DNA from 3 places in the Cellulomonas sp. P4_H12 genome. Region 3 is predicted to be linked to each of the others. Evidence: predicted binding sites of a transcription regulator. Region 3 holds the regulator's gene; each other region holds the start of a gene.
The links. The regulator LexA, encoded in region 3, represses DNA repair genes until DNA is damaged. The targets are predictions, from matches to a motif close to TCGAACANNTGTTCGA.

Region 1 (4,045 bases), on a different contig from region 3:
GTCGACGTGCTCCCCGGCGGCTGACAACGCCTCCCGGATGCGGCCCGCCCGCATCGCTGCGAGCGTGGGCGCATGAGAGTCGTCGTCGTCGGAGCCAGCGGCAACGTCGGCACGGCCCTGCTCCGGCGTTTCGTCGACGACGGGACCGTGACCTCGGTGGTCGGGGTCGCGCGACGGGTCCCGCGTCAGGCGCCGCCCGGTCCGTACGACGTGGCCACCTGGGTCGCGTGCGACGTCGCAGCGCCGGCCGCCGTCGACGAGCTCCAGCCCGCGCTGGCCGGCGCCGACGCGGTCGTCCAGCTCGCCTGGGCCATCCAGCCGAGCCACGACCGCCGCCGGCTCCACGACATCAACGTGTCGGGCACGCGGAACGTCGTCGAGGCGGCTCGTCGGGCCGGGGTGCCGCACGTCGTCGTGGCCTCCAGCGTCGGCGCCTACTCGCCCGCGCCCGACGACGTCCCGCGCGGGGAGGGGTGGGCCACCGACGGCGTGCGCTCGTCGTCGTACTCCGTGGACAAGGCGGCCGTCGAGCGTGTTCTCGACGAGGTCGAGGAGCGCTACCCGGACCTCGCGATCGCCCGGCTCCGGCCGGCGCTGGTGTTCCAGCGTGCCGCCGGGCACGAGATCTCGCGGTACTTCCTGGGTCCTTGGGCGCCGAAGCGGGCCATCGCCGGTCGGCTCCCCGTGCTTCCGTGGCCCACGGGGCTGCGCCTGCAGGCGGTGCACGCCGACGACCTCGCGGACGCCTACCGCGAGGCGGTGGTGCGGCGCGTCCGCGGACCCTTCAACATCGCTGCGCCCGACGTCCTGCGCGGCCCGGAGATCGCCGACGTCGTGGCGCGTGGTCGGCTGCGCGACGTCGCGGTGCCCCAGGCGAGGGCGGTGGTCGCGGCGGCGTGGCACGCCCGGGCGGTACCGGTCGGACCGGGGTGGCTCGACATGGCGCTCAGCGCGCCGCTGCTCGACACCTCCCGTGCCGAGCGCGAGCTCGACTGGCGGCCGCGCACGTCGGCCATCGACGCCGTCCGCGACCTCGTGGACGGCATCGCGGCCGGCGCGGGGACGGCGAGTCCTCCGCTGCGGCCGCGGCGGCGCTGAGGCTGTCGCTCCTTCGATGCCCGGCGAGTCACTCCGAGGGCACGGCGCTTATTCGACAGCCATCTCGCCGTGCGCCATCGGTCGACGTCGAACCGTGACTGGCGGCCCACACTCCGGCGCCCCACGCCGCGTAGCGTCGCCGCCATGGCCTCGCCGCGGGAGCACCGGCACAGCGCGCTGGCGCCCGGTCGCGGCGTCCTGCGTGGCGTCGGCGTCCTGGCAGTCCTCGGCACCCTCGCCGCCTGCTCGCCCGCCGAGTCCCGAGGTCCGCAGCACATCGTCGGCTGGTCCGTCGACGACGACGTGCTCCACCTGTGGATCAACACCTGCCACGGAGACCCCGAGCCTGAGGTTGTCGAGGCCGACGACGACGTGACGGTCACGGTCGTCTCGACGCGGCGCAGCTCCGGCCCCGCCTGCCAGGACCCTGTCGAGGTGACCCTCAGTGAGCCGTTCGGCAACCGGGCGCTGATCGATGGCGCCACCGGCCGCGAGGTTGAGCCGACAGAAGGCTGACCCGGCACCCGGCGGGAGACACCTGGTGCGGGGACGGTCCGACCGGTGTCCAGATCGGGGCAGCCGGGGCCAGTTGCCGTGACGCGATCGGTAAGCACCGGGGCGGGCTCGCCGAACGTGTGCATTCCGTTTCGCTGCTGATGCGTCCCTTTCACGTGCGGAGCGCGCCACGGCTTTCGTCTCTACCTCGGGCCTGGACCACGCAAGCGGCACACATGAAATCCGATTCCACAGGAACGGGTGCATTGTTTCGTCGCTCATCGTTCTGTGGATGGGCGTCGTGAATTCGGGGCTGTGGACGGGTCAACGACGGGCTCGTGAGGCTCTGACCTGTGTTGTTGTGGATAAGTGGGCCCTTCTCGCACTTTCGGGGGGGAATGTGCCGGTGAATGTCAGTGGTGCCTGGAACACTTCTTCGTAGCGGGATTGTTGGGGCCGGTTCACTGGTCCGTCCTGGGTCGCGGAGGAGGTGGTGTCGATGTCGGTCGAGGAGTTCTCCGACGGTGCGGCACCCCTGGGCTCCGCTGCGAGCGGGCGGTCCGCCTCCGCGGGCACCGGGTCGGTGGCTGCGGTGTTGGCGGCGTTGACCGCTGCGGTTGATGAGTTGGCGGCCGCGGCCGACCCCACGAGCTCAGCTGGGCGCCTGGAGGGTGCGGCGGCGGTAGACGTGGTCCGCGAGGCCCTGGGGTTGGCGGGGCGGTTGTCCGCGATCGCGGCCCGGGTGGTCCCGGTGGTGGAGGCCGACGGGTGGTGGGCGTTGGACGGTGCCCGGTCGATCACCACCTGGGTCGCCGCGCAGGGCCGGCTCTCGCACGGGCAGGCGGCGGGGTTGGTGGCGTTGGGGCGGGCGTTCCGCGATGCCCTGCCCGCTACCGCGGCGTTGAGCGTGGCCGGGACCGTGCCCTTGGAGGCCGCGCAGGCGATGGCCGCGGCGGCGAACACCGACCAGCGCCGCACCGCGCTGGCCGCACCCGCACCCGAGTGCGGGGAGGACTTCCTGCTCGAGCACGCGGCCTCGTTGCCGATCGCCCAGTTCCGGGTGCTGACCCGCCGCTGGGCCGCCGCGGCGGACCCGGACGCGGACGACCGCGGGTACCGCAAGGCGGCCGAGCGGGAGTTCTTCAGCCTGGCCCAGACGATGGACGGGTGCCACCTGCGGGGGTTCTTGACCACCGAGCACGGTCACGCCCTGGCCGCCGCCCTAGCCGCGGTCACCACCAAGAGCACAGAGACGGCCGGGCTGCCGGCGGCGCGGCGCCGCGCCGGGGCCCTGGTGAACCTGACCCGGCTGGTCCTGGACCGGGACCTGACTGGCGCCACCGGGTCCCACCGCCCGCAGATCACCGCGTTGGTCGACTGGACCACCCTGTCCCGCGCCCTCCACCACCCCAGCGACGGACCGGCACCAGCCGCTGGGACAGGGCAGCCCGGTCATCGGGTCAGCCGACCGGCGCCATCTGGGGGACCCGAGGACCGCAGCCCAGTCACCGGGTCAGACCTGTCCGCACCGCACGACGACCTCGCGCCCTCCCGCGGCGTCCTGCCGGCACCTGGTGTGGATGTGGACCGGTTCGGTGTGGCGGAGCTCGTCGGCACCGGGCCGATCCCCGACACGGTCCTGGCCCGGTTGGCGTGTGACTCGGCGATCACCCGGGTCGTGTTCGGACCCCAGTCGCAGATCCTGAACGTCGGCCGGGCCGAACGGACCTACTCGGGGGCCAAACGGCGTGCGATCATCGCCCGCGACCGGCACTGCCAGTACCCCGACTGCGACGCCCCACCCGTGCTGTCCGAGGTGCACCACACCCAGCACTGGCACCGCGACGGAGGCTCCACCGACGTGCACACCGGATGCCTGCTCTGTTGGCACCACCACGAACTCGTGCACGACCGCGGCATCGAGATCACCCACGACCCCACCGGCCGATGGTCCTTCACCGACCGCCACGGACACCCACTCCGCACCTGACAGGTGGCTCCGACGTTGAGGCACGTCCGGAGCAGGCCTCCAGCCGGCGGGCGTTCGAGTGTCGCGGACCTGGCGTCGTCAGGCATCCTCGACCCATGGCAGACGACGTCCCCGCCGAGCGGCACGTGTACGGCCGTGTCGACGCCCCGGTCACCGTGCTCGAGTTCGGCGACCTCGAGTGCCCGTACTGCCGTGCCGCTGCGCCGGCGCTGCGCGAGCTGGTGGACACGTCCGACGGACGGGTTCGGCTGGTGTGGCGGCACTTCCCCCTGTTCGAGGTGCATCCCTACGCGCTGTCGGCCGCTCTGGCGGCGGAGGCGGCAGGCGCGCACGGGAAGTTCTGGCAGATGCACGCCGAGCTGATGAGCCATCAGGACCGGCTTGCGGAGCAGGACCTGCGTGAGTCGGCGCGCGCACTGGGTCTCGACCCGTCGGAGGTTGCCGGCGACGGCGCGCAGGCCT
Region 2 (4,045 bases), on a different contig from region 3:
CACGTTCGCGCTGGCCGCCCTGCTCGAGGGCGACCCGCACGACCTCATGCACAAGGCGGTCGGGTGGCTGCTGCGGGAGGCCGGCAAGAAGGACGAGGCGCGGCTGCTCGCCTTTCTCGACGAGCACGCCGCGACCTTGCCCCGGACGGCCTTGCGGTACTCGCTGGAGCGGTTGTCGCCGGCGCAGCGCGCGCACTACATGGCGGCTCGGTCAGCCCTGCGCTGAGGCCCGCTCCAGCCAGTTCGGGTTGGTCATGATGCCGACGACGTTGCCGAACGGGTCGATCGCGGACGCGGTGACGAAGCCGCTGCCGCGCTCGCGGGGACCGTCCTGCTCCGTGGCGCCCAGGGCGAGGAGGCGCTTCCAGGTGCCCTCGAGGTCGTCGACGTGCCAGTAGACGATCGCGCCCGCCGGACCGCCGGATGCGGGGGCGAAGCGGCGGTCGACGATGCCGAGCTCGTCGTGGTGGTCGCCGAGGCGGAACTCGACGTAGCCGTCGCGGACGAAGTACGGCTCCAGGCCGAGCAGGTCCGTGTACCAGGTGCGGGCGGCGGCGAGGTCGTCGGCGAAGATCGAGACGTTGGCCAGGCCGCGGAAGGTGCTCTCTGTGGTGGTCATGTCTCCACTCTTCGCTGTGAAGTGATCACCTTCTGAGCACTTTTCCTGCGAGTGTTTCGCTGTGCGCGCAGACCGGTTGGTGGCCACGCTCCTGCTGATGCAGGCGCGCGGGCGCGTCACGGCCGCGGAGGTGGCAGCGGAGCTCGAGGTCTCGGTCGCGACCGCCCGGCGCGACCTGTCGGCGCTGTCCACCGCCGGCATCCCGGTCTACCCGCAGCCCGGCCGCGGAGGTGGGTGGTCGCTCGTCGGCGGGGCGCGGACCGACCTCACCGGGCTGACGTCGTCCGAGGCGCAGGCGCTGTTCCTGCTGGTCGGACCCGCCGCCGGCCGGTCCGCCGAGGCGGCGTCCGCGCTCCGCAAGCTCGTGCGCGCGCTGCCGGCCACCTTCCGGGCCGACGCCGAGGCCGCCGGCCGTGCCGTCGTCGTCGATCCCGTCGGATGGGGTGCCTCTTCCCGTGAACCGCCGCCGTGGGTGGACGCCCTGCAGGGTGCCGTGGTCCGCCGGCGGCAGGCGCAGGTGACCTACGACGGGCGGTCGCGCGGCGTCTCGACGCGGACCGTGGACCCGTGGGCGCTCGTCGACAAGGACGCCGCCTGGTACCTCGTGGCCGGCACGTCCGCCGGGCGCCGGACCTTTCGCCTCGACCGGGTCGTCGCCCTCACCGTGCTGGACTCGCCCGCGACCCGCCCCGACGATCTCGACGTCGCAGGCATCTGGTCCTCCGTCGTCGACGACATCGAGGAGCGCCGCTCCCGCGTGTCCGCCACCGTCCTCGCCCCGCAGTTCCTCGTGTCCGTCCTGCGTTGCCGGTTCGGTCGACACCTCACCGTGCTCGGTGCCGACGACGACGAGCGCGCGCGGGTGCAGGTCGCCTCGCACACCGCGCGATCGGTCGCGGAGCACCTGGCCGGGCTCGGTGCAGCGGTCGAGGTGCTGGAGCCGGCGTCCGTCCGCGCCGAGCTCGCGTTGCTCGGCGCGGAGCTCGTGGCGCAGTACGGGGCGTCGCCGTCGTCCGCCTGAGAACGTCGTCGGTGTGAAGAGCTTCACGGGTCGGGCGGCACCCACTCGCCGGCCGCTTCCCGTACCCGCCCGGGCTCTGGCCGCGCTCGCCCCGTGCGCATCGCGCACGACCGGTCGCCGTTGTCGGGCAGGAACGCCGTCGGTCCTGGCGACTCGTCAGCGCTCTGGCGGGCCTCCGTCCCTGGAACACCGGCCCGTCCGTCGTGGTCAGCGGCGCTTGTCAGTGGTCGCTCGTACACTTGTTCGATAGCGGGTCCCGGCGGTTGGGCTCTTGGGACGGATGAAGGAGGTGGCGACGGTGACGGCGGTTCTGGAGGATCGCGCGGTCCATGCCCGGGCTGCGGACGCGCCTCGCCTCGTCGCCTTCGAACCGGTCGCCGGTGACGTTTCGGCACCAGTTGCGACTCCAGTCTCTGGCTCGAATCGTGCCCCTGGCCGCTTCCCGGCCGCTGTCTTCGCCTCCACCTTTGGTTGGCCTTCTCCTGCGGCTGGTGCACCGTCTGGCCCAGTAGCCGCCGAGTCCTTTGCTACTGCCGCACCTATCGATTCACCGGTGCCATCGCCGGCGTTGGTGTGGGCGGACTCGGGTCACGGTTCGCGCCCGAACGCGGCACCGGTGCCCGGCCCGGCCGTGCGGGTGGTTGATCTCGGTTGGGTCGAGGAGTTCCCACTGCCCGACGTCGATGTGGCTTCGTTGGTGGGGATGCTGACGGCAGTGCCGGTCGCGGATGTTTCGGGTGCGGCGCTGGTCAACGCGGTGGCGGCATCGCAGCAGGCGATCAACATGCTGCAGTCGGTGCAGGCCACGTTCGTGCGCGAGCTCGGCGCACGGACCCCGGATGCGTTGCGGCACGTCCCGGATGAGCTGGGGTGTGCGTTGGTGTGCACGCGGCAGGCGGGGCAGAACCTGTTCCTGCGTGCCTGGGGCACCGACCAGCACCCCACCCTGGGCGACGCCTGGAGGGTCGGGGCGATCGAGGCGCGCAAGATCGACGTCATCCTCGAGGAAATCAGCAAGGCCGGCACCGGGATCGACGCGGGTGAGCGCGACGCGGTGATCGACGACGCGGTCGCCAAGTCGCGCGAGATGACGGTGCCGCAGCTGACCCGGCACGTGCGCGCCACCCTGATCGCACTCAACCCCGACCTCGCCGAGAAGCGACGAGTCGCCGAACGCGAACGCCGCTCGGTGTTCCTGGACCTGGCCCCCGACGCGATGGCACGGCTGATCGCCTACCTGCCCGCCGCCGAAGCGACCGCCGCGTACACCGCGATCGACGCCCTGGCCGGCACCAGTGCCGTGGACGGGGACGAGCGCACCATCGATCAGCGGCGCGCGGACGCGTTCAGCGACGTGTTCCTGGGCATCCTGGACCGGCAGTCCACCCCGGACGGCACCCCGCTACCCACCAAGCACGGGCAGCGGGTCGCCCTGCAGGTGAACGTGGCCGCCTCCACCCTGCTCGGGCTGGATGACGCCCCCGGGTTCCTGGGCTCTTATGGGCCGATCCCCGCCCAGCTGGCCCGCGAGCTGGCCCAGGACGGCACCTGGCGGCGCGTCCTGACCGACCCCACCGGACAGGTCTGCTCGGTGGGCACCGACACCTACCGGCCCGGAGCGGACCTGACCCGCACCATCCAAGCCCGCGACGTGACCTGCACCTTCCCCGGCTGCCGGCAACCCGCCACCCGGTGCGAGATCGACCACCGCATCCCCTACGACCAGCACAGACCACCCGGCGGGCATGACCCGCAGACGTGCGAGGCGAACCTGCACGCGTTGTGCAAGCACCACCACCAAGCCAAGACCGACGGCTGGTGGAACGTCACCTACAACCGCACCACCGGGGTGTCCACCTGGACCGACCGACACGGATTGACCTACGCCCGCCACCCCGTCCCCATCTACGTCGACCCCTCCGCCTACAAACACCGGCCAGCCACACCACCACGGCCCGACCTCGGCGACCCACCCTTCTAGCGACCGACGGACTCAGGCCAGGCCCGGCCCGGCGCGCGATCGGTATCCCCCCGCGTCCCGACCTCGGGTTCGACCGTTCCCCACCACGGACGTCCGAAGTCGGTCATGCCGGCGGTCACAGCCGAGCGGCGGCCGTGAAAGTCCTGCCGAACGATGTCCGCGACAGCCACGAGGATGGGCAGATGGACGAGAACGACGCGCGGCGGTCGGCGCTCGAGCTGCCCGAGGTGTCGGAGCGGCAGAGCTGGGGTCGGCCGGCGTGGTTCCACCGCAACCTCGTCGCGCGGATGTGGGACGACGACCGGCTCACGGTCCGGGTCGAGGACGACGGGGAGCGGCTCGCGCTGGTGGAGCAGGATCCCGCGCTGTACTCGACGACCGATCATCACGCCGGCACCAACCTCGTGCTGATCTCGCTCGACGC
Region 3 (4,045 bases):
GCTCGCCACGTCCGGATAGCCTCGACGGATCGACCACGGGGAGGACCACATGACGGAGAGCCTGGACATGGACGAGGTCGGCATGAGCCCGTTCCGGAGCGCCCGGCGCACGTCGAAGCTCGCGATCGTGGGCGCGGGGGCCGTCGGATCGACCATGGCCTACGCCGCGCTGATGCGCGGTGCGGCTCGTTCCGTCGCGCTCTACGACATCGACACGGCGAAGGTCGAGGCCGAGGCGCTCGACCTGGGGCACGGCATCCAGTTCATGCCGATGGCGCAGGTGGTGGGTTCCGACGACATCGCCGTGTGCGCGGACGCGGACGTCGTGATGTTCACCGCGGGGGCCAAGCAGAAGCCCGGCCAGTCCCGGCTCGAGCTCGCGGAGGCGACCATCGGGCTGGTCCGCACGGTGCTGCCCGCGCTCGTCGACGTCGCCCCCGACGCGGTCTACGTCATGGTGACCAACCCCGTGGACGTCGTCACCTACGCGGCGCTCAAGATCTCCGGGCTGCCGCCGGCCCAGCTGTTCGGGTCGGGCACGGTCCTCGACTCCTCGCGGCTGCGCTACCTGATCGCCCAGCACACGGGCGTCGCCGTGCAGAACGTGCACGCCTATATCGCCGGCGAGCACGGTGACACCGAGCTCCCGCTGTGGGGGTCCGCGAGCATCGGCTCCGTGCCGCTGCTCGAGTGGACCGGCACGGGTGGCTCCGGACCGCTCACCGCCGACGTCCGGGAGGCCATCACCCGCGAGGTGGTGGAGTCCGCCTACCGGATCATCGAGGGCAAGGGCGCGACGAACTACGCGGTCGCGCTGGCCGGGTCCCGGATCATCGAGGCCGTCGTCAAGGACGAGGGCCGCGTGCTGCCCGTCTCGTCGTTGCTCGACGACTTCCACGGGATCAGCGACGTCTGCCTGTCGGTGCCCGCCATCGTCGGGGCGCACGGTGTGGGCGAGCGTCTGCCGGTGCCGCTGTCCGACGAGGAGCTCGCCGGCCTGCGGACCTCGGCCGAGGCGGTGCGCTCGGTCGCCCGGAAGTTCGGCTTCTGACCCGCCGGGCCGCGGCTCGTCGGCCCGGCGGAGAGGTCAGAGGCTGCGCAGGACGCTCACCACGCGGCCGAGGATCGTCGACTCGTCGCCCGGGATCGGCGAGTACGCCGGGTTGTGCGGCATGAGCCAGACGTGCCCGTCGATGCGCTTGAGCGTCTTCACCGTCGCCTCGCCGTCGATCATGGCGGCGACGATCTCGCCCTGCTCGGCGACGGGCTGCCGCCGGACCACGACCCAGTCGCCGTCGCAGATGGCGGCGTCGATCATCGAGTCGCCGCTGACCTTGAGCAGGAACAGGTCGCCGTCCCCCACCAGCTGACGGGGGAGCGGGAACACGTCCTCGACCACCTGCTCGGCGAGGATGGGACCGCCCGCGGCGATCCGACCGACGACCGGGACGTAGGACGGCGCGGGCATCCGCTCGCCCTCGACCTGCTCCGGGAAGCTGGAGCGGCTGCCGTCCGGCGCGGTCCACGTGCCGACACCGCGCGAGTCGTCGGCGTGCACGACCTCGATGGCGCGGGGGCGGTTCGGGTCCCGGCGCAGGTAGCCCTTGCGCTCGAGGGCCGTGAGCTGGTGCTTGACGCTGGACGGGCTGGTCAGGCCCACGGCCTCGCCGATCTCGCGCATGCTCGGCGGGTACCCGCGGGACTCGACGGACGACCGGATCGTGTCGAGCACGAGCCGCTGGCGTGCCGTGAGGCCGTCCGGACCCGGCGCGCTGTCGGGCAGCGCGTGGATCGTCGCCAGGTCCTGCTCGGGCTGGGACGTGTCCCGTGAGTCCGTCACTGCGCTCCTCCTCCGTAGGGCGGCCGCCTCTCGGCCCGCTCCGCCTCCGCCTGCTGCAGCGCCGCACCAGCGCCCTGACCTGGTCTGACGGGAGATCCCGGCGGCCGTGTCAGTGGCTCGTGGTGCGCTTGTGCTGCATCGCCAGCCTAGGGATGTCGGGACCGAAGATCAAACATCTGTTCGATCGTGTCTCGACAGTGTCACCGGATGCTGGTAGACATCGTACAGACGTTCGACGAACAGGCGTTCGACGATCAGCGGTACCCCGGGCGACCGGGCCGAGCAGGAACGAGAGACGTGATGAGCGCGATGGTGATGGGACCCGCGACGAGCTTCGCGACGCCGAGCACCCGGGCGGTCGGCACCCCCCGGAGGTCCGCGGCCTCCCGGGCGCCCCACCTCCAGCTGGTCGTCACCCCGACGGCCGCCGCCGCTCCTGCCGCACGTCCCGCTCCGTCGGCGCGCGCCCATCTGCGGCTCACCACCCGCGGCCGCGTGGTCCTCTGGGTCCTCGCCGCGGCCGTCGTCGCGCTCGTGTCCCTCCTCGGCAGCCGCGCCGCGGCGGACGGGCCCGTCGGGGCGCAGGAGGTCGTGCGGCACGTCGTGCAGCCGGGGGAGACCATGTGGCAGATCGCCGCGGGCGTCGCCGGGCCCTCGGACGACGTCCGCGACGTCGTGGTCGACCTCGTCCGCCTCAACGAGCTGCCCGACTCCGGGTTGATGGCCGGTCAGGTGATCGTGGTCCCTGCCGACTGAGGCGCCGAGCGGGCTCGCACCGCCGCAAGGAGCCGAGGGGAAGTCGGTTCGCGGCCAGGCACGGCGGCGTCGCCGCGAGGGCGGTCATCTCCGGATGGCGGCCCTCGCGGCACTCCCGTCGGGGGACGCCGTGGCGGCGACCTTGCACCTGCGCAGAGCGTGGCCTAGCGTCACGGGGGCGTTCACGACGCCACCGCCGCCGTCCGAGCTCTCGGCCGGGCGCGCCAGCTCGAAGGGGACCACGGTGCACTGTCCGTTCTGCCGTCACCCGGACTCGCGGGTCGTCGACTCGCGGACGTCGGACGACGGGTCGACCATCCGGCGCCGCCGCCAGTGCCCGCACTGCAACCGTCGGTTCACCACGGTCGAGACCGCGAGCCTCTCAGTGGTCAAGCGGTCCGGCGCCACGGAGCCCTTCAGCCGCGAGAAGATCGCCGGCGGGGTCCGCAAGGCCTGCCAGGGCCGACCGGTCAGCGAGGACGACCTGGCGCTCCTCGCGCAGAAGGTCGAGGAGACCCTGCGGGGCGCGGGCTCGGCGGAGATCGATGCGTACGAGATCGGGCTCGCCATCCTCGGGCCGCTGCGCGAGCTCGACGAGGTGGCGTACCTGCGGTTCGCGAGCGTCTACCAGGCGTTCGACTCGCTCGAGGACTTCGAGGCGGCGATCACCGTCCTGCGGGCCGAGCGCGACGGCACCGAGGACGGCGACGAGGCCGACGAGGCCGACGAGATCGTCGAGCCGCAGGACGAGGCGGCGCGCACCACCTGAGGGCGGCGACACCCGCGAGCACGTCTCGCCGTCGGTCGGCGGGACACGTAGGTTCGTCGGGTGCTTCCTCGCGACCTCGAGCTCCTCCATGTCCCCGGCGCCCCCGCTGTCCTGCCCGACGGCAGTCGCGCGATCGTGTCGGTCGTCCGACCCGACCTGACCGACGACGAGTACACCGGGCACCTCTGGTCCGTCGACCTCGTCGGCCAGGACCCGCCGCGACCGTTGACCCGCGGCTACAGCGACACGGACCCGGACGTGTCTCCCGACGGCCGGTGGGTCACGTTCCTGCGCGCGGAGCGCGACGGCAAGCCGCAGGTGTTCCTCGTCGAGTCGACCGGCGGCGAGCCCGTCCAGCTGACGGAGGCGCCGCTCGGGGCCGCCGAGCCGCGGTTCTCGCCGGACGGCGCACGGATCTCGTTCGTGGCCCGCGTCCCCGAGCCCGGCCGCTACGAGCCCGACGGCAAGCCGGGGTCCGAGGAGCCTCGGCACATCACCGAGCTGAGGTACCGCTCCGACGGCGTCGGCTTCGTGCGCGACCGCCCGCAGCACGTGTTCGTCCTCGACGTCCCGACCGACGGGGAGCGTCCGTCGACCCTGCCCGAGGCGAAGGCTCTGACCGCGGGCGAGATCGGCGTCTCGGGCGCGCGCTGGCTGCCGTCGGGCACGGGACTCGTCGG

Region 1: AC1DQC_RS12940 (HNH endonuclease signature motif containing protein) is a predicted target of LexA. The motif match lies at 2,018-2,033, and genes of this name have one in related genera.
Region 2: AC1DQC_RS00790 (HNH endonuclease signature motif containing protein) is a predicted target of LexA. The motif match lies at 1,872-1,887, and genes of this name have one in related genera.

What each region holds. Positions count from the first base shown of each region.
Region 1 covers NZ_JBFUKJ010000020.1:66,850-70,894, forward strand. The annotation lists gene AC1DQC_RS12925 (MoaD/ThiS family protein) at 1-24, shown strand, start outside; gene AC1DQC_RS12930 (NAD-dependent epimerase/dehydratase family protein) at 73-1,098, shown strand; gene AC1DQC_RS12935 (hypothetical protein) at 1,243-1,614, shown strand; gene AC1DQC_RS12940 (HNH endonuclease signature motif containing protein) at 2,093-3,583, shown strand; gene AC1DQC_RS12945 (DsbA family protein) at 3,679-4,045, shown strand, end outside.
Region 2 covers NZ_JBFUKJ010000001.1:156,317-160,361, reverse strand. The annotation lists gene AC1DQC_RS00805 (putative protein N(5)-glutamine methyltransferase) at 1-226, shown strand, start outside; gene AC1DQC_RS00800 (VOC family protein) at 212-619, opposite strand; gene AC1DQC_RS00795 (helix-turn-helix transcriptional regulator) at 681-1,640, shown strand; gene AC1DQC_RS00790 (HNH endonuclease signature motif containing protein) at 1,939-3,621, shown strand; gene AC1DQC_RS00785 (MmcQ/YjbR family DNA-binding protein) at 3,804-4,045, shown strand, end outside.
Region 3 covers NZ_JBFUKJ010000005.1:21,429-25,473, reverse strand. The annotation lists gene AC1DQC_RS04245 (ATP-dependent DNA helicase) at 1-19, shown strand, start outside; gene AC1DQC_RS04240 (L-lactate dehydrogenase) at 50-1,051, shown strand; gene lexA (transcriptional repressor LexA) at 1,088-1,801, opposite strand; gene AC1DQC_RS04230 (LysM peptidoglycan-binding domain-containing protein) at 2,141-2,596, shown strand; gene nrdR (transcriptional regulator NrdR) at 2,841-3,365, shown strand; gene AC1DQC_RS04220 (S9 family peptidase) at 3,426-4,045, shown strand, end outside.